4 regions of the Streptomyces sp. NPDC048278 genome follow, and region 2 is predicted to be linked to each of the others. Evidence: riboswitches for the same ligand, from Rfam matches in the RefSeq annotation. Region 2 holds a riboswitch; each other region holds the start of a gene.

Region 1 (4,853 bases), on a different contig from region 2:
TGCCGGGGCTTGTCGAGGACCTCGGACGGCGGGCCCTGCTCGACGATCTTTCCGCCGTCGATGAAGACGACCCGGTCGGCTGTCTCGCGGGCGAAGCCGATCTCGTGGGTGACGATGACGAGCGTGGTGCCACTGGTCGCCAGGTCCTTGATGACGGCGAGGACCTCCCCGACGAGTTCGGGGTCCAGGGCGGAGGTCGGCTCGTCGAAGAGGATGACGCCGGGGCGCAGGGCGAGGGCGCGGGCGATGGCGACGCGCTGCTGCTGACCGCCGGAGAGCTGCCGGGGGTAGGCACCGATCCGCTCGCCGAGGCCGACCCGTTCGAGGAGTTCCTTGGCCAAGGCCTGGGCGTCGGGCTTGCTGAGCTTCCCGGTGGCGACAGGCGCGGCGGCCACGTTGTCCAGCACGGTCAGATGCGGGAAGAGGTTGAAGTTCTGGAAGACGAAGCCGATCCGGCTGCGCTGGCCGAGAATGGTCCGCTCGCTCAGCTCCTTGAGCCGGTCGCCCTGCCGCTTCACGCCGATCAGCTCGTCGTTGATGCTGACGTAGCCGATCTCGGGCTTCTCCAGGTGGTTGATGACCCGGAGCAGGGTGGACTTTCCGGAGCCGGACGGGCCGATGATCACGGTGACCTCGCCGGGCCGCACGGTCAGGTCGACGCCGTCGAGGACGCGGTGGGTGCCGTACCACTTGTGGACGTCGTGGATCTCCAGGGCGGCGGGGGCCGTTTCCAGGGTGTCGGTGGTGCTCATACGGCGGCCTCCCGGCGGATGCGGGCGCGCAGGTCGGCGACGCCGGCCCGCAGTTTCTGCAAGGGGGTCGGCGGCAGGGAGCGGGTGGCGCCCCGGGCGTAGTACCGCTCGACGTAGAACTGGATCACGGAGACGATGCTGGTGAGGATCAGGTACCAGACGGTGACCACCAGCAGCAGCGGCACGATGTCGCCCGGGTAGGTGGAGCCCATGCTCTGGGCGGTGCCGAACAGGTCGAGCAGCGAGACGTAGAAGACCAGTGAGGTGCTCTTGATCAGGCCGATCAGCTGGTTGACGTAGTTCGGGGTGATCGACCTGAGCGCCTGCGGGAACACGATCTTCCGGAACTGGTAGCCCTTGGGCAGGCCGAGCGCGGCGGCGGCCTCGTGCTGGCCCTGGTCCACGGAGAGGATGCCGCCGCGGACCACTTCGGCCGCGTAGGCGGCCTCGTTGAGGCTGAGGCCGATGACGGCGATCGCCATGTCGGTGGCGAGCTTCGACTCGTCGAAGGAGAAGAAGGCGGGCCCGAAGGGGACGCCGATGCTCAGCGTCCTGTACAGGGCGCTGAAGTTGTAGAGGAAGAGCAGGACCACGATGAGCGGTATGGAGCGCAACGCCCAGACGTAGGTCCAGCTGACCGCGCGCAGCACGGGGCTCTTGGAGAGCCGGGCCAGGGCGAGCAGGACACCGCCGAGCAGGCCCAGCACCGCGCTGTAGGCGGTGACTTCGAGGGTGATGACCAGTCCGTCGAGGATGGCCGGGCGCAGGAACCAGTAGCCCCAACGGTCCCACTGGTAGAAGGGGTTGGTCACCAGTCCGTGTACGAACTGGGCGACCAGAACCAGGACGACGGCGGTGGCGATCCACCGGCCCGGTTTGCGCAGCGGCTGAACTCGCTGCGCTGTCAAGGGCCTTGATGGTTCGTCGGCGGCGGTCGGCGCGTCGGGGGCGGCGATCGTGGCGCCTGGGGGTTCACTCATGGCGGGCTCCGGCGGAGTCGGACACCCACGTGTTCCCACGGCGGGGGCCGCGCACCGGGCCGTGTGCGGGCACGGAACGGTGCGCGGGGGCGCGCGGGGCACGGGGCGGGGCGGACGGCGGCACACCGGGCGGCCGGTGTTTCGACGGGGACGCTGGGGTGCGGAGCTGCGGGAAACCGGCGGAAAGGCCTGGTCAGACCCGACAGCGGGCACAGCCCGGTGCGGTACACGCGCTACACAGGGCGCTGTTGACACGGAGCAGGTCGACGGCGCGGTCGGCGACGAGCGGGCTCGGGTACGGGCGTACGCAGCCCTCGGCACGGCGCTGGGCCGTCCTGGAAGCTGCGTACATGTCCGTCACCTGTCACTGTCGTGCCGGCCCCGAGGGGCACTCGCGCTTACCGAATCGTCGCTTGCCGAAACGTCGTCGGTCCGGTCGTCACCTGGGGCACCCCACCGCGGTGCGAGGGTTGCCGGTCAGCTAGCCAGGGCTTGATGCTGACGCTCATGACCGTTCTGGTCCGTAAGTAACGCAGTTGCCCGAACGAATGTCAACGCCTGTCCGATGGGCGAAACGGTTCAGACCGCTCTCACCTGCGCCGACCGCGCGGAGCGTCCGCCGCGTGGCCTGCCCAGTCCAGGATCTGGACAGCCGCGCCGGCGGCCTCCAGGCCCTGGCAACGGCCGTGGTGGCGGCGGGCGATGCCGTCGAGGTCGAGGTGCGCGCCGAAGGCCGGACGGGCCGCCAGCCGCCGGGCGTAGGCCCACAGCACCGGATGGCCGGCGATGGCGTGCACGGCGGCGGCGTCCAGGTGGTTGCGGTGCACGGTGTCGAGTTGCACGAGGGTCACCCACAACTCGATGTCCGCGGCGGTGAGTTCTCCGCCGACCAGGAACTCCACCCCGGTCAGCCGGCGCTCCAGCTCGTCCAGGGCGGCGAGCAGCACCTCCAGCGCCTCCGGGTCGCCGCCCTCGCGCCCGGCACGCTGCGCGGCCTGTTCGACGTCCTCGGCGCACAGCCGCTCGACGGCCTCGATCTCGGCCTCGGCGCCGCACGGGTAGAGCCGGGCGACCCCGTCGCCGAAGTGCTGGTCCAGGTCGCGCAGGATGTCCCGGCTGTGCGTGCTGACGATCCGGCCGGACCAGCCGTCGCTGAACACCGGTGCGAGGGCCGGTCCCGAGTAGCGGTGCGCGCTGGCCTCGTACAGCGGGCGCAGCACCGCGTGGCTGCCGTCGGGACAGTCCGGGACGGCGGGCAGGTAGGTGACCGGACAACAGTCGTCCAGGGCGAGCAGGCTGTGGCCGACGGCGATGCGGAGGCCGTCGGGACAGGCCGTGGAGAGGTGCAGCCGGTAGCGGCGCGGCACGGCGTAGTGGCCGCTGCGCGCGTCGCGGCCGATGCGGCCCCGGAAGCCGGGGGCGGTGCGGACGGACGGCAGGGCGGCGAGTGGAGTGATGGACATGCGTCTCCCCGGGGGCGGGCGGGCGCGCGGACGTACGCGCGGCGGAAGCGTTCGTCGGTGGGTTCTCGGTGAGCTCTGGGTGAGCCGTTGCTCGGTGAGCTCTGGGTGAGCCGTGGTGGCTCCCGGCGGGTGGGGGCCCGCCGCGTGCGGCCGGGACCGGGCGCTCAGCCTCTGCGGCCGGTCGCGCCGCACATCCGCAGCAGGTCGATGTGCCGGCGGGAGGTAAGCAGGGGGGCCGTCCAGGGTGCGGGGCTCTCGCGGCGCTGTCTGCCGGTGAGCGTGCGCAGGCGACCCATCGTTCCCTACCTTTTCACTAGGATTCCCACCTGGAGTGTCGATCGGCCCCCGCCCGGCGTCAAGGGGGCGTCCACGCCTGGGACACCCGGCCCCGACTTGCCGTCGGCCCGCAGGGGCGGTGCGCTGGTGGCGGAGGCCGAGCGACAGGAGTCGGAGCCGATGACCGAGCCCCCGGGTCCCGGGCCGGTGCCGGGTGCCGTGCCCGAGACCTTCGCGTTCCGCTGCGGGCGGTGCGGCCACGGCTGGGAGGCCGCCTTCCAGGCGGTGTTCTTCACCGACCCGGTCGCCGATCCGGAGCTGCAGACCACCCTGGAGTACGTCGACGAGGCCGGCCGTGCCGTGCCGTCGCCGCTCTCGGACGCGGTGTGCCCGCGCTGCGGCAGCCGGCGGGTGCGGGTCTCGGCGGCCGGGGCATGACGCCGCTCACCCGAATGGCACGTGCGGGTGGTCGGCGCCCGTGGCCGGTGGTGGCGTGGAGGGACGTACCGGTGTCGTCCGTCCGGCGACGTACCGCGTTCCCGAGGAGGCAGTCGCGATGACCCGTCGTCCGTCCCGACCCGCGCGTGTGCTCGCCACGGCCCTGGCGGCGGGGACCCTGCTCGCCACGGCGGTGGCCTGTTCGGACGGCAGCGGCTCCCCCGAGGCCGCGGCCGTCTCCCCCGCCGCCGAACGCTCTCCGTCCCCGTCGCGCACCCCCGCCCTCACCGGCCCCGGGGCGCAGGCCGCGCTGATCACGTCGGCCGACATCGAGGACGACTGGCAGCCGGCCAACGACGCGGCCACCTGGCGCAACCAGATGCTGGTCGGGAAGGTCGACGTCGCCGACTTCCTCAACGCCAAGTCCGACGCGGCCGACTGCCAGCGGCTGCTGGACAGCCTGTACTCCGACACCCTGCTGGGCCGGGCCACCGGCGCCTCCGGGCTGCGCGGCTTCGTCTCGCAGGACTCCCGGCTGCTCTACCAGGTGGGCGACTACGGCCAGGCCGGCATGGACGCCACCCTCACATGGCTGAAGAAGCTCCCCACGGAGTGCAACCAGTTCTCGGCCACCGGCTCGGACGGCGGCAAGCGGACCGTGCAGGTCGTCGAGTACAAGGAGCCGCCCAAGGCGGGCGACGCGCTGGCGGCGCTCACGGTCACCGTCCAGGGCACCTCGAACGGGCAGCCCGCCACGACCACCCTGGACGTCGTGGCGTTCCGCGTCGGCGCCTCCGGGGCCGCGGTCACCAACGGCGGCCTCTCGGGCGTCGACCACGACAGCACCGCGCTGGCCGTGCAGAACGGCGCCAAGCGCCTCAAGGACGTGCTGTCCGGCAAGACCCCGGCACCGCTGCCGAGTCAGTTCGACTAGGTCAGTGGGG
Region 2 (4,853 bases):
GCCGACGGCATGCCGCTCCCCGGCATCCGCCCCGGCGACACGCTGTTCGGACCCGCGGTGGGTGAGGTCGTCGCGGCCGGGCCCGGCGGTCCGTTGCGGCCGGGGGACAGGGTCACGCACCTGCTCGGGTGGCGCGAGTACGCGCTCGTCGCGGCGGCGGACTGCACGCGGCTCGGCGACCTCCTGCCCGACCCTGTGGCCCACCTGTCGTCCGGATCGGCCGCCTACGGGGCGCTGACCCGGCTCACCGGAGTCCGCCCCGGCGACACGGTGTTCGTCACCGGAGCGGCCGGAGCCGTGGGGACGCTGGCCGGGCAGATCGCCCGGCTGCTGGGCGCCGGCAGGATCATCGGAAGCACCCGGTCTCCGGCCAAGGCCGAGCGGCTGCGGGCCGAACTCGGCTACGACGCCGTCGTGGTGCCCGGGGCCCGGCCCCTCGGCGGGCAACTGGCCGCGGCGGCGCCGGACGGCATCGACGTGCTCCTGGACAACGTCGGCGGCGAGCAGCTCGCCGCGGCCGTGCACGCCGCGCGCCGGGGCGCCCGCTTCGCCCTGGTCGGCGCGCTGTCGGGACAGCTGTCGCCGAGCCGTGGCGGCGGCAGTTCACCCGCGGAGATCGACACCTTCCGCATCGTCGGCCAGGGCATCTCGCTGCACGGATACAGCGGACAGGACCATCCCGACGTGGCAGCGGAGTGGACCGAACGGTTCGGCGGCTGGCTGCGCTCCGGCCAGATCGCCTTCCCGTACACCCGGATCCGGGGCATCGACCGGGCCCCTCGGGCGTTGCAGGAACTGTTCGAGGGGCGGCACTTCGGAACCGTCGTCGTGGAGTTGCCGCCACGGTGACACGCCGGCGTGCGTCGCGGCGGCGGAGGCTGAGGCTCGGGGGCTGACATGCGGATCGGGGATGCGGCGGCAGCGGCGGGGACGACCCCGCGGGCACTGCGGTTCTACGAGGAACGGGGGCTGCTGCCACCCCCGCGGCGCACGCCCGCCGGGCAGCGTGAGTACGGTCCTGACGAGGTGGCCAGGGTCCGGGTCGTCCGTGAGCTGCTGGCGCTCGGTCTCACCGTCGAGGACCTGTGCGGCATCGCCGACCGGCTCGCCCAGCTCGACGAGGTCCCGCCAGGTCGATGCGGGCAACCCGACGGCGACCGGCCCGGCTCCGGGGTGATCGCCCGCAGGCTCGCGGCCCTCGGCGCCGAGATCGACCGGCTGACCCGACTGCGCGAGGCACTGGCCCTGCGCACCTTCGGCCGGCCGTGACAACGCGTCGTCGGACGCGGGTCCGGCACCGGACGTCCACGCCCGCGGTCGATATCGCGGCGTCGGCCGTCAGGCGCGCTGCTGTTCCGTGAGTGCCTTGGTGAAGTGGGTGACGGGGCGCGCCACCCGTTCGCCGTCGAGGGTGATGTCGACGGCCTCGTTGTAGAAGGCGAAGAGCCCCCGGACGGCGCCGACCGCGGGCAGCGGGTCCGGGTAGCTCCAGACGACGTCGGGCGGAACGTCGGCCTCGCCGCGCCACGACCAGTACTCGGCGGTGCCCTTGTACGGGCAGCCGGTGTGGTGGTCGGTGGCTTCGAGCAGGTCGAGGCGGACGTCCTCGCGCGGGACGTAGTAGCGGGTGGGCAGGCCGGTCTCGAAGAGCAGGACCGGGCGGCGGGTGTCCGCGACGACCGTGCCGTCGATCTCGACCACGAGGTGCCGGCTGCTGGGGACGGCGTCCACCCGCTTGTGCGGGTCACGGGGGTGGACGAAGATCTCTTCCTCCTCCTCGTACCAGTGGTCCAGGCCCCGTCCGACACGCCGGAACCACTCGAAGGCGATGTGGTCGGCCAGGTCGGCGGCCGGGAAGGTCCAGGCCGCGTTCGCCAGCAGCTCGCCGTCGACCTCGACGTCGTAGAAGATCCGCGAGCCGGTGTGGGTGCCGGTCGGCGGGTTCTTCGCGGGACGCAGGAGGTCCTCGCGCACCTCCGCGCGCGGGAACGCGTACAGCGGTACGGGGACACCGGGTTCCCAGACGAGGACGGGGTGGCGGCTGTCGACGACCGTGACGTCACCCTTGCGGCCCCGCACCCAGCGTTCGCTCGGTTCCCACAGGAGCCCCTCCGGAGTGGTCCGCACGGCCTGTGCGGTGGGGAACGTGCTCATGGGCGGCTCTCCTTCGGCTGGTTCACGCGCAAGTGGTCCTCGGCGTTCCCACGGGCACGCTCCCACACGAGACGGGTTCGAACGCACGTACCGGCGCTCAGGAATGGGACGTTCCCCCTGGTGGTCGATGCGCGGGCCGGCCGGTGACCAGGGTTCGGCGGGTTGCCGGTCGAGGCCGGAGCGGGCACCGCAGCCGTGGCCGACGCCGGGCGTGTCGTGCGGGACGGCCACAGCGCCACGCCGAGCGCGGCCAGGGCCCTGCGGGCGGCGAACACCCCTGCCGGGGCGGTGCTGTCGACGACCATGCGGCCCTTCCCGAGCGGGCTCCGGGTACGGACGCGCGGGAGCGCAGGCAGGCGCGAAAGGGGCGGCAGCGTCCACCATCCGTTCCGGCCCGTGAGACGGCCCCGGCCTCCCGAGGAGGGCGTCGGGTTGCGGCATTGACGTACGCCGAAACCGATCCGTAGCATCACCCACGGCATTGAGTGTCAGCGTCAAGCCCTGGCTCGCTGACCGGCAACCCTCCCGCGCGGTGGGGTGCTCCAGGTGAAAGCCTGGCGGGGTCGCCGACGACTCCCGCAAGCGCGTGGCCCCGTGACCGGGGCCGGAGAAGGGGAGGACAGGTATGCGGCACCGCCACGACCCTGTCGCCTCCCCCGCCGACGCCACGGCGTACTCCAGGCTCTCGCGCCGGCGCCACATCGATCTGAAGCGCTCGACCAGCTGCCTCTGTCGGGCCTGACCCGCCCGGCCGCCGCCGGCTGACGTCCGTCACCGGCTCCGGCTCCTTCGCGTCGTCCTTCCCCCGCGTCACCGGTTCCCGGTGGCGTCCGCATGCCCGTTCCCTGTCTGCGCAGCGCTTCCCTGGCCGGAGTCGATCCGCCCGGGCCGCACACACCCGCACGCCCCTGCACATCCGTGCGCGGTCGTGCCTCGGTGACACGAGTAGGAGAACCACGTCCGTGACAGCACTTCCGGATTTCAGACCCTCCCGATGGGCGCCCCTCGCCGCGCTCCTGACCACCAGCGTCCTGCTCACCGCGTGCGGTTCGGGTTCGGGCGACGACAGCTCCGGCGGCGGAAGCGGCCAGGCGAAGTCCGGCGGCACCCTGACCTTCGCGGTCGGCTCCGACTCCGGCTGCGTGGATCCGCAGCAGGTCGGCAGCAACGACACCATCTACTCGGTGCGCCAGATCGTGGACTCGCTGACCGACCAGGACCCGAAGACCGGCAAGATCGTGCCGTGGCTCGCCAGGAGCTGGGAGATCAGCGCCGACGCGACGACGTTCACGTTCCGGCTGCGGTCGGGGGTGACCTTCAGCGACGGGTCGAAGCTGACCGCGCAGGTGGTCAAGGACAACTTCGACGCGGTGCCGAAGCTCGGCGCCCTGGGCACCCTCGCCGAGGGTTACCTGAGCGGCGTCAAGAGCACCACCGTGGTCGACCCGCTCACCGTCAAGGTGGCCTTCAAGCAGCCCAACGCCCAGTTCCTCCAGGCCACTTCGACCCACTCGCTGGGCATCGAGTCCTCGGCCAGCGTGCAGCGGAGCCCGCAGCAGAAGTGCAGCGACGGGGTGGTCGGGTCCGGGCCGTTCGTGCTGAAGCAGTACGTGCAGAACCAGTCGATCACCCTGGACAGGCGCACCGGGTACGACTGGGGCTCCGCGCTGTGGACGAAGAAGGGCGAGGCCTACCTGGACAAGGTGGTGTACAAGGTCGTCCCGGAGGCCGGAGTGCGGGCCGGCAGTCTCCAGTCCGGCCAGGTGGACGTGATCAGCAGCGTCGGCAAGGCCAACGAGGCGGCGCTCAAGGGCGGCCAGGTCGCCCTCCGGAGCCGGGCCAACCCCGGTGTGGTGTTCGGCCTCGGGCTCAACAACGCGCGGCCCCTGCTCAAGGACGTGAAGGTCCGCCAGGCGATCCTGGCCGCCGTCGACCGCAAGCAGATCGCCGACACCGTCTTCCCCACCGGCACCCGGCCGGCCACCAGCGTGCTGGCGCACACCACGCCCGACTACACCGACCTCTCCACCGATCTCGCCTTCGACGCGGCCAGGGCCAAGTCCCTGCTGGATCAGGCAGGCTGGAAGGCCGGAAGCGACGGCATCCGCGCCAAGGGCGGCAAGAAGCTCAGCCTCACCATCACCTGGTTCCCCAACGCGGCCACCAACCAGCCCGCGCTGGAGCTGGTCCAGCAGCAGCTCAAGGCCGTGGGGATCGACGTGGTGCTCAAGCAGCTCCCGGTCACGCAGTTCGCCACCACGCTCCAGGGCGGCGGCTTCGACGTGGTGTGGGGCAACGTGACCCGCGCCGACCCCGACATCCTGCGCGGCTCGTTCTCCTCGCAGTTGGGCAACTTCTACCACCTGCCGGCCAGTTCGCTGGACACGGCGCTGAACGCGCAGGCCGCCACCACGGACACCGCGAAGCGCAGGCAACTGGTCGCCCAGGCGCAGCAGTTGATCGTGCAGAACGCGTACAACGTGCCGGTGGTGGAGCTCCAGACCCAGCTGGGCGTCGCGAAGAAGGTGCACGACCTGGAATTCGACTCCGGCAGCCGCGTCCAGCTGCACGACACCTGGATCGGCTAGCGCATGCGCCGGTATGTGATCAAACGGCTGGCCCAGGCGGTCGGCGTGCTGTGGGCGGCGTACACGGTGTCGTTCCTGGTGCTGGACTTCCTGCCCGGTGACCCGGTGTCC
Region 3 (4,853 bases), on a different contig from region 2:
AAGCGGGTGAGGTTGCCGCAGAGGGTGCAGCGCCACCGCGTCGTGGCGGTCGGCAGGGGAACCGTCATCGTGGCTTGTTCGCTTCCTTCTAGTGTCCGTGACGCGCCGTCCCGACGCGTGTGGCTCGTAACCCTACGGCCTGGCGGGTACTCGACGCCGCCCTGTCCGCGGCGGCGAGGCGATCTGCACCACTGCGTCCCGTTACGCCATGCTCTATGTCCATGATCGGCAACTGGAACACGACGGCGGCCCGGACCCTGCGAAGTCTGCGGGGCACGTCCGCGCCCATGACGTACACCCTGATCGCCGTGTGCTGCCTGATCTTCGTGCTCGGCCCCGCCTCCGGCTTCAACCCGTCCTACGGCACCGGGGAGGCCCTCGCGACCGCCCAGCGGGCGTACTTCCGGCACTGGGGGGTGGTGCCCGCCGACCTGTTCGACGGTCCGGTGCGGGAGGCGCTCACCCCGGCCACGGCGCTCTTCATCCACGGCAGCTGGGTGCACCTCCTCGGCAACATGCTCTTCCTCTTCGTCTTCGGGGCGATGACCGAGGAACGGATGGGCCGCGTGGAGTTCACTCTCTTCTACATCTGCTGCGGCTACCTCGCGCTGCTCGGCTACGCGGTCGCCAACGCCACGTCCCCGCAGTCGCTGGTGGGCGCGTCCGGGGCGATCTCGGCGGTCCTCGGAGCATTCCTGTACCTGTTCCCCAACGCCCGCGTGACCAGTCTCCTCCCCTTCCTCTTCTTCCTCCCGCTCCGGTTCCCGGCCTGGGTGGTCCTCCCGTTCTGGGCGGCCCTGCAGTGGCTGGCCCTGGGCCAGGCCCCCTCCGGCCCCGGCGTCGCCTACCTCGCGCACCTGGTCGGCTTCGGGCTCGGGTTCGGCTACGCGTGGGTGCGGTACAGGAAAAAGAAGGGCGCGAAGCGCGGCCTTGGAAGGGTGGTGGTGGGCGACGGGCGGGCGACTAAAGTGAAGGTCGCCCCAGCTCCGGCACCCGAGGGAGAGAACCAGCCGTGATCACCGCGATCGTCCTCATCAAGACCAGCGTGGACCGGATCCCCGAGATCGCGGAACGGATCGCCGCGCTGGAGAGTGTCAGCGAGGTCTTCTCCGTCACCGGCACGTACGACCTGATCGCCATGGTCCGGGTGAAGCAGCACGAGGACCTGGCCGAGGTCATCCCCGGCTCCATCAGCAAGATCCCGGGCGTGGAGGCCACGGACACGCACGTCGCGTTCCGCACGTACTCCCAGCACGACCTGGAAGCGGCGTTCGCGATCGGCCTGGACAGCTAGAAAGCGCCGCCCGCTGAAGCGCCCCGCCAGGGGCGCGGGGAACTGCGCGACCAGCCACGACGGACCCGCGGGGGGCCACGGCGCTTCGTGCCCGGCCGCAGGCCGGTGGGGGCTGAGCGCGCAGTTCCCCGCGCCCCCAAAAAACAGGTGGGTCAGCTCACCGCCGGGACGCAGCGGCCGTCCTCCGTGCGGTAGGACCACTTGGCGCCGTCGGTCACCAGTTCCCGTACCGCCGTCACGAAGCGCTCCACGTGCTCGTCCGGCGTCCCCGCTCCGAAGCTCACGCGGATCGCGTTGAGGGACTTCTCGCCCGGTGCCGCCTCCGGCGCCCCGCACTCGCCCTGGGTCTGCGGGTCGGAGCCCAGCAGGGTCCTGACCAGCGGGTGGGCGCAGAAGAGGCCGTCGCGGACGCCGATGCCGTACTCGGCGGAGAGGGCGGCGGCGAAGTGGGAGCTGTTCCAGCCCTCCACCACGAAGCTGATCACGCCGACGCGGGGGGCGTCGTCGCCGAAGAGGGAGAGGACCCGGACCTCCGGCACCTCGGCAAGCCCCGCCCGCACCGCATCGATGAGCTGCCGCTCGCGGGCGACCAGCGTGTCGAAACCGGCCTCGGTGAGCGCCTTGCAGGCGGAGGCGATGGAGTAGGCGCCGATCACGTTGGGCGAGCCCGCCTCGTGCCGGGCCGCGCTCTCGTGCCACTCCACGGCCACTCCCCCGTCCTCGCGCCGGGTGACCTTGCGGCTGGCGCCGCCGCCCGCGAGGTACGGCTCGGCGGCCTGCAGCCAGTCGGCGCGGCCGGCGAGGACGCCGGAGCCGAAGGGGGCGTACAGCTTGTGTCCGGAGAAGGCGACCCAGTCGACGTCCAGGTCCTGGACGGAGACGGGGTGGTGCGGGGCCAGCTGGGCGGCGTCCAGGACGATCCGGGCGCCGTGCGCGTGGGCGGCTGCCGCGAGTTCCCGTACCGGCCACAGCTCGCCGGTGACGTTGGACGCGCCGGTGACGCAGACCAGGGCCGGGCCGTAGGGGTCACGGTCGGCGAGGGCGCGCTCCAGGGTCTCGACGGCCTGCCGCGGGGTGCGGGGTGCGTTGAGGTAGGTGACGCGGGCGTCCTGCCACGGCAGCAGGGAGGCGTGGTGCTCGGTCTCGAAGACGAAGACCTGGCAGTCGGCGGGGAGGGCGCGGGCCAGGAGGTTCAGGGAGTCCGTGGTGGAGCGGGTGAAGACGAGCTGGTCGTCGGGGCGGCAGTCGAGGAACTCGGCGACGGTCCGGCGGGCGTTCTCGAAGAGGTCCGTGGAGAGCTGGGAGAGGTAGCCGGCGCCGCGGTGGACGCTGCCGTAGTAGGGCGCGTACGCGGCCACGTCGTCCCAGACCCGCTGGAGGGCGGGGGCGCTGGCCGCGTAGTCGAGGGCGGCGTAGGCGACCTCGCCGCCGGTGACGAGCGGGACGGTGACATCCCGGCCCAGAACGGGCAGGGGTGCACAAACGGACTGGGCGGCGGCAGCGGTGGAGACGGACATGGCGGAACTCCTGTGAGAGGCAAGGGGTATCACCGCGCGAACCGGTACGGCTCAAGCACGGGGAAGGGTGAAAGGGGTGTGCGGAGGCGGGGCTCGGCGCCCTATCGCATTCGCTTGCTCACAGAAGGCTCCCTCGACGACCAGGACCCCTGGTGTTTCGTGAGGGGTCCGCGCTTGCCGTAGACCTCGCTGCCTACGACCTGGTCTTCACCCGGGGCACCCCGCCACGGACGGAGGGTTGCCGGACAGTCGGCCGGGGCCTCATGACTGTCACTCATGACCTGGAAAGAAACGTATGGGAAGTGATCGCCGCCGCGCAACTTCTGTCCGGATGACGGGACGGGGGCCTGGCCGGCCGGGCACCGCCGACAACACCGTGTCGGGTTGCGCGCCGTTGCGTCGGAACAAGAGGCACCGGCGGTCAGCCGCGACGGCGGGGCCCGGCGGGGCCTGACCGCGCCTCCGCCCCGTCGGCCGTGCCGCCTACTTGTTCGTCGCGGCTGCCCAGCGCTCGAGCACCCGCTTCGCGGCACCCGAGTCGATCGACTCGGCCGCCCTGCCCATGCCGGCCCGGAGCTGCTCGGCCAGTGCCCCGGTGCCCGGATCCAGGGCCACCAGCGCCGCCGCCGAGTTCAGCAGCACCGCGTCCCGTACCGGGCCCTGCTCGCCGTCCAGGAGCCTGCGGGCGACCTCCGCGTTGTACGACGGGTCGCCGCCCCGCAGCGCCTCCACGGGGACCAGGTCGAGGCCGGCGTCACGGGGGTCGAAGGTCTCCTCCGTGACCTTGCCGTCGCGGACGATCCAGACGCGGGACGTGGCCGTCGTCGTCAGCTCGTCGAGGCCGTCGTCGCCGCGGAAGACGAGGGAGGAGTGGCCGCGCTCGGCGAAGACGCCCGCGACGACGGGGGCCATGCGGGGGTCGGCGACGCCGACGGCCTGGGCGCGGACCCGTGCCGGGTTGGTCAGCGGGCCGAGGATGTTGAAGACCGTGCGGATGCCCAGCTGGCCGCGCGCGGCGCCCGCGTAGCGCAGCGCCGGGTGGAACTTGACGGCGAAGCAGAAGGTGATGCCGGCCTCCTCGGCGACCTCGGCGACCCGCTGCGGGGTCAGGTCGAGGTTGACGCCGAGCTTCTCCAGGACGTCGGAGGCCCCGGACGCGGAGGAGGCCGCGCGGTTGCCGTGCTTGACGACCTTCGCCCCGGTGCCGGCCACCACGAGCGCCGACATCGTGGAGATGTTCACCGTCTTCGCGCCGTCGCCGCCGGTGCCGACGATGTCGACCGTGCGGCCCGGTACCTCGATGACGTTGGCGTGCTCGTACATCGTGCGGACGAGCCCGTTGATCTCCTCGACGGTCTCGCCCTTGGCCCGCAGGGCGACGACGAAGCCCGCGATCTGGGCGTCGGTGGCCTGCCCGCGCATGATCTGGTCCATCGCCCAGGACGTCGCGTCGGCGCTCTGGTCCTGGCCGTACAGCAGCGCGTTCAGTACCTCGGGCCAGGAACGGCCCGCCGCGGTGTCGCCTCCAGCGGGGGTCACAGCGCTCATACGGCCGCTCCTGATCGTCGTACGCCACATATCCGGTTTCCAGACCTACCCTATCCAGCTCCGGGCACGGCGAAGGGCCCCCGTCCGATGTACGGACGGGGGCCCTTCGGCTGTGGCGTGGCGACGCGGTCGATCAGTGGTGGCCGTGGCCGCTCGTGATCTCCTTGTACTCCTCGACGGTCGGCTTCGGGATCTGGTTGTCCTCGCCGTAGTAGGCGCTGCTCAGCTTGGCGCGGAGCTTCTCGGCGCCCTTGACCTTGCGCTCGACACCGTTCTCGTCGACCGCCGGGCCGACCTGGGCCGGCTCGTACTGGTGGTGCGCCGTGAGGGTGTGCAGCTGCTCCTGCGAGAGCGGCTCGTGGACCTCGATGAACTCACCGTGCGGCAGCCGCTTGATGATGCCGGTCTCGCGGCCGTGCAGCACCTTGTCGCGGTCACGCCGCTGGAGGCCCATGCAGATCCGCTTGGTGGCGATGAACGCGATCACCGGTCCG
Region 4 (4,853 bases), on a different contig from region 2:
GCCGCCGTCCGCGCCGAACTCCCCGCCCTCCTCGACCGCGCCGGGGCCGCGCACGGCACCTGGATCGAGGAGAAGGGCCGGGCGATCGCGGTCCACACCCGCCGCGCCCCCGACCCCCAGGCCACCTTCGAAACCCTCCGCGCCCCCCTCACCGACCTCGCCACCGACCACGCCCTGATCGTCGAACCGGGCCGCCTGGTCCTGGAACTCCGCCCCCCGGGCATGGACAAGGGCGTGGCCCTGCGCGCATACGCACGGCACCTCAACGCCGGCGCGATCCTCTACGCCGGCGACGACCTCGGCGACATCCCCGCCTTCGCCGCCGTCGAGAAACTCCGCGAGGAGGGCGTCCCCGGCCTGCTCGTATGCAGCGGCAGCGAGGAGGTCACCGAACTGGCCGACCGCTCCGACCTGGTGGTGGAAGGCCCGGAAGGGGTAGTACGCCTCCTGAGAAGCCTGGCAGCTTTGAGCGCCCCGTAACTTCTAGCGCCCCTTGACTGAAGCGCCCCGTAAGGGGCGCGGGGAACTGCGCGACCAGCCCCCACCGGCCCGCGGATTCGGCTCTACCCGCCCAACGCCTCCAGCTGCTCGAGGAACCAGGCCGCCGGCGGCAACCCCGTAGCCGCGGCGGCCAGCCGCTTGCAGCGCTCCGCCCGCTCCTCCACCGGCATGGCCAGCGCCAGCGCCAGCGCCTCCGCCGTCCCCCCGATGTCGTACGGGTTCACCACGACCGCGTCCTCGCCCAGCTCCTCGTACGCCCCCGCCTCCCGCGACAGCACCAGCACGCACCCCTCGTCCGACACCACGGGAATCTCCTTGGCGACCAGGTTCATCCCGTCCCGGATGGGGTTGACGAGTGCCACGTCGGCCAGCCGGTACGCCGCGAGGGAGCGGGCGAAGTCGTCCTTGACGTGCAGTACCACCGGCGTCCAACCCGCCGTCCCGTACGCCGAGTTGATGTCGTCCGCGACCCGCTGCACCTCGGCGGTGTAGTCGCGGTACACCGCGAGGTCCTGCCGCGACGGGTACGCGAACGCGACGTGCACCACCCGCTCCCGCCACTCGGGACGGTCGTCGAGCAGCTGCCGGTAGGCCAGCAGTCCCCGCACGATGTTCTTCGACAGCTCCGTGCGGTCGACGCGGACGATCGTCTTCCGCCCCTCGCCGCCGATCTCCTCCCGCAGCGCGGCCATCCGCTCGCCGACGTCCGGTTCGTGCGACCGCTTCCGCAGGAAGTCCGCGTCGGCGCCCAGCCCGTGCACCCCGATCCTGGTCCCGCCGGACGCCGGGTCGGCGGCCGGGATCCCCGGGCCCAGCACCGCGTGGCAGCAGTCGACGAACGCGTCCGCCCACCGCCGCGTCAGGAACGCGGCGTGGTCGGCGCCCAGGATCCCGCTGAGCAGCTCGGCGGCGATGTCGTCGGGGAGCAGCCGGAAGTAGTCCGGCGGCGCCCAGGGCGTGTGGGAGAAGTGGCCGATCCGCAGGTCGGGGCGGAGCCGGCGGAGCATCCGCGGGGCCAGTGCCAGGTGGTAGTCCTGGATGACCACCACCGCACCCTCGGCCGCCTCCTGCGCCAGCGCCTCGGCGAACGCGCGGTTGTAGGCCTGGTACGACGCCCACCGGCGGCGGAACTCCGCGTCGAAGACCGGTTCCAGCGGGGTCTGGTAGAGCATGTGGTGGACGAACCAGAGCGCCGAGTTCGCGATGCCGTTGTACGCGTCGGCGAAGACGTCCGCGTCGATGTCGAGCATCCGGACCTGCTGCCCGCCGGTGTCCCCGGCCGGCAGCCGGCCGCCCTCGGCCCGCCGTACCGCCTCGCGGTCGCCGTCGCCCAGCGCCGCGCACACCCATACGGCGTCGGCGTCGGGCCCGATGGCCGAGAGCCCTGAGACCAGCCCGCCGCCGCCCCGTTTGGCGTGCAGCGAACCGTCTTCGCGCAGGTCGTACGAGACCGGGCCGCGGTTCGAGGCGACCAGCACCTCGGCACCGCCGGTGGAAGCCATGGGGGAAGCCATACGCGTCAACCTAGCCCGGCCCGGAAACGCTCAAACGTACGGCCGCGCCCGACGCGCCGCCGTATACGGCCGTACGGCGAACTCACGCCACTTTGCGTTCCGCGTACTCCGCGATCTCCGCCATCGGCGGCCGTTCCTCCGTGTCCACGGAGTACGTGCGCGGTTCGAAGCCGTCCTCGCCCCGTTCGAACTGGGTGAGGGAGGGGCGGATCAGGTGGCCGCGCGCCAGCCGCAGCTGGGCCGTGCGGTAGATCGCGGCGGACATCCGGCCGAGGGCCTGGCCGTCCTGGTGGCGGTGCTTGCGGACGCCGACGTCGACCTGGGCCAGCGCGTCGAGCCCGACCAGGTGCAGGGCGTCGACCAGCATGCCCAGCTCCACGCCGTAGCCGACCGGGAAGGGGAGCTGTTCGAGGAGCGAGCGGCGGGCCGCGTACTCGCCGCCGAGCGGCTGGACGAAACCGGCCAGCTGCGGCCAGTGCATGTTCAGCAGCGGGCGGGCCATCAGCTCGGTGACCCGGCCGCCCTGTCCGGCGGCGCCGCCGAGCGGGCGGTCGTACATCGCCTTGACCAGGTCCACGTCCGGGTCGGTGAGGAGCGGGCCGACGATGCCGGTGACGAAGTCGGAGGAGAAGTCGCGCAGGTCGGCGTCGATGAAGCAGACGACGTCACCCGACGTGACGAGGAGCGAGCGCCAGAGGACCTCGCCCTTGCCGGGGACGGCGGGGATGCGGGGCAGGATCGCGTCGCGGTGCACGACGCGGGCGCCGGCCGCCGCGGCGACGGCCGCCGTGCGGTCGGTGGAGCCGGAGTCGACGACGACGATCTCGTCGACGAGCGGCACCTGCTGCATGAGGTCGTGGCGGATGACCGCGACGATGTCGCCGACGGTCTCCTCCTCGTTGAGCGCGGGCAGCACCACGCTGACCGTCTGCCCGGAGGACCGTTTGGCGGCCATGACCCGGTGCAGCGGGCGATCGGTTACGGACCAGGAGCGGGTGGCCAGCCAGCGCTCGACTTCTTCCAGCACGGTCAGCGGCTCCTCACTGTCACGGCCACACGACGACGTGTGATCCATCTCGCGGTTCGGACGACTCTCTCAACTGTCCTGGCCTTCGGTTACAGTCTTGAACAACGCCGATGACCATCGCATGTCCTGGGGTCACCCGGCGTTGACAACCACATACCGCTCATCCAGAGGGGCAGAGGGAAACGGCCCGTTGAAGCCCCGGCAACCCTCCAGTCGGTTCTCGTAGATCGCCGATCAGTGTCGATCGTTCGCGAGGCTCCCGGCTAGGGAAGGTGCCAAATCCGTCTCACGGCGAGATGCGTCGTGAGGAAGATGAGGAGAAAGGGCCTCGCCTCACATGGCTGTGCAGACTGTTGCAAGCACCACGGATTCCACCGTAGACCTCGGCCCCGCCGCTGCCCTGAGCTGCCGCGAGTGCGGTCACCGGGTGCCGCTCGGCCCGGTCTTCGCCTGCGAGGAGTGTTTCGGCCCGCTGGAGATCGCGTACGACTTCTCGGCCTACGACACCGAGGAACTCCGCAAGACGATCGAAGCGGGTCCCGCGAACATCTGGCGCTACGCGCCGCTGCTGCCCGTCCCCGCGGACGTGGCGACCAAGCCGAACATCAACCCCGGCTGGACCAAGCTGGTCCAGGCCGACAACCTGGCCCGCGAGCTCGGGGTGACCGGCGGGCTGTACGTGAAGGACGACTCGGGCAACCCGACGCACTCCTTCAAGGACCGCGTCGTCGCCCAGGCCGTCGAGGCCGCCCGCGCCTTCGGCTACACCACCCTCTCCTGCTCCTCCACCGGCAACCTGGCCGGCGCGGTCGGTGCCGCCGCCGCCCGGGCCGGCTTCCGTTCCTGCGTCTTCATCCCGCACGACCTGGAGCAGGGCAAGGTCGTCATGGCCGCGATCTACGGCGGCGAGCTCGTCGGCATCGAGGGCAACTACGACGACGTGAACCGTTTCTGCTCCGAGCTGATCGGCGACCCGGCCGGCGAGGGCTGGGGCTTCGTCAACGTCAACCTGCGGCCGTACTACGCGGAGGGCTCCAAGACCCTGGCGTACGAGATCTGCGAGCAGCTCGGCTGGCAGATCCCGGACCAGCTGGTCATCCCGATCGCCTCCGGCTCGCAGCTCACGAAGATCGACAAGGGGCTGCAGGAGCTGATCAAGCTCGGTCTCGTCGAGGACAAGCCGTACAAGATCTTCGGTGCCCAGGCCGAGGGGTGCTCGCCGGTGTCGGTGGCCTACAAGGAGGGCCACGACGTGGTCCGCCCGCAGAAGCCGAACACCATCGCCAAGTCGCTGGCCATCGGCAACCCGGCGGACGGGCCGTACGTCCTCGACATCGCGCGGCGCACCGGCGGTGCGGTGGAGGACGTCACCGACGAGCAGGTCGTCGACGCCATCAAGCTGCTCGCGCGGACCGAGGGAATCTTCGCGGAAACAGCCGGCGGAGTGACGGTTGGAGTCACCAAAAAGCTCATTGAGAATGGGCTGATTGATCCGGCAAAGTCGGTCGTTGTACTCAACACCGGTGATGGACTGAAGACGCTGGACGCGGTGGCGGGGACTGGACTCACCGCGACCATTCGCCCGAATCTGGAGTCTTTCCGCGAAGCCGGGCTCGCCTGAGTCCCCCGAGAAATAGGGCGTTGCCCAGACCGGAGGTAAAAACGTGAGCGTCACCGTTCGCATCCCCACCATCCTGCGCACCTACACCGGTGGTCAGGCCGAAGTCGCCGCCGAAGGGGCCACCCTCGGCGAGGTCATCTCGGACCTGGAGAAGAAGCACACCGGGATCTCCGCGCGCGTTCTCGACGAC

The links. A riboswitch is a leader RNA that binds a small molecule or an ion and turns the genes downstream of it on or off. The one in region 2 is predicted to bind S-adenosylmethionine.
Region 1: linked by a shared signal. The riboswitch ahead of AB0D74_RS42100 (amino acid ABC transporter permease) and the one ahead of AB0D74_RS42655 (putative leader peptide) in region 2 are both predicted to bind S-adenosylmethionine.
Region 3: linked by a shared signal. The riboswitch ahead of AB0D74_RS08225 (aminotransferase class V-fold PLP-dependent enzyme) and the one ahead of AB0D74_RS42655 (putative leader peptide) in region 2 are both predicted to bind S-adenosylmethionine.
Region 4: linked by a shared signal. The riboswitch ahead of thrC (threonine synthase) and the one ahead of AB0D74_RS42655 (putative leader peptide) in region 2 are both predicted to bind S-adenosylmethionine.

What each region holds. Positions count from the first base shown of each region.
Region 1 covers NZ_JBEZLP010000039.1:38,230-43,082, forward strand. Annotated here, with positions in the region: gene AB0D74_RS42095 (amino acid ABC transporter ATP-binding protein) at 1-752, opposite strand, end outside; gene AB0D74_RS42100 (amino acid ABC transporter permease) at 749-1,732, opposite strand; SAM riboswitch class IV at 2,122-2,245, opposite strand; gene AB0D74_RS42105 (glutathione S-transferase C-terminal domain-containing protein) at 2,323-3,195, opposite strand; gene AB0D74_RS42110 (hypothetical protein) at 3,360-3,491, opposite strand; gene AB0D74_RS42115 (hypothetical protein) at 3,652-3,909, shown strand; gene AB0D74_RS42120 (hypothetical protein) at 4,028-4,843, shown strand; gene AB0D74_RS42125 (DUF2218 domain-containing protein) at 4,845-4,853, opposite strand, start outside.
Region 2 covers NZ_JBEZLP010000040.1:65,382-70,234, reverse strand. Annotated here, with positions in the region: gene AB0D74_RS42670 (NADP-dependent oxidoreductase) at 1-849, shown strand, start outside; gene AB0D74_RS42665 (MerR family transcriptional regulator) at 898-1,269, shown strand; gene AB0D74_RS42660 (DUF427 domain-containing protein) at 1,339-2,154, opposite strand; SAM riboswitch class IV at 2,632-2,745, shown strand; gene AB0D74_RS42655 (putative leader peptide) at 2,780-2,896, shown strand; gene AB0D74_RS42650 (ABC transporter substrate-binding protein) at 3,117-4,742, shown strand; gene AB0D74_RS42645 (ABC transporter permease) at 4,746-4,853, shown strand, end outside.
Region 3 covers NZ_JBEZLP010000003.1:448,552-453,404, forward strand. Annotated here, with positions in the region: gene AB0D74_RS08210 (hypothetical protein) at 1-68, opposite strand, end outside; gene AB0D74_RS08215 (rhomboid family intramembrane serine protease) at 222-1,016, shown strand; gene AB0D74_RS08220 (Lrp/AsnC ligand binding domain-containing protein) at 1,013-1,294, shown strand; gene AB0D74_RS08225 (aminotransferase class V-fold PLP-dependent enzyme) at 1,447-2,811, opposite strand; SAM riboswitch class IV at 2,977-3,093, opposite strand; gene trpD (anthranilate phosphoribosyltransferase) at 3,295-4,359, opposite strand; gene AB0D74_RS08235 (cytochrome bc complex cytochrome b subunit) at 4,493-4,853, opposite strand, start outside.
Region 4 covers NZ_JBEZLP010000015.1:152,876-157,728, reverse strand. Annotated here, with positions in the region: gene otsB (trehalose-phosphatase) at 1-480, shown strand, start outside; gene AB0D74_RS26055 (trehalose-6-phosphate synthase) at 564-2,003, opposite strand; gene AB0D74_RS26050 (glucosyl-3-phosphoglycerate synthase) at 2,098-3,042, opposite strand; SAM riboswitch class I at 3,200-3,361, shown strand; gene thrC (threonine synthase) at 3,380-4,663, shown strand; gene AB0D74_RS26040 (ubiquitin-like small modifier protein 1) at 4,707-4,853, shown strand, end outside.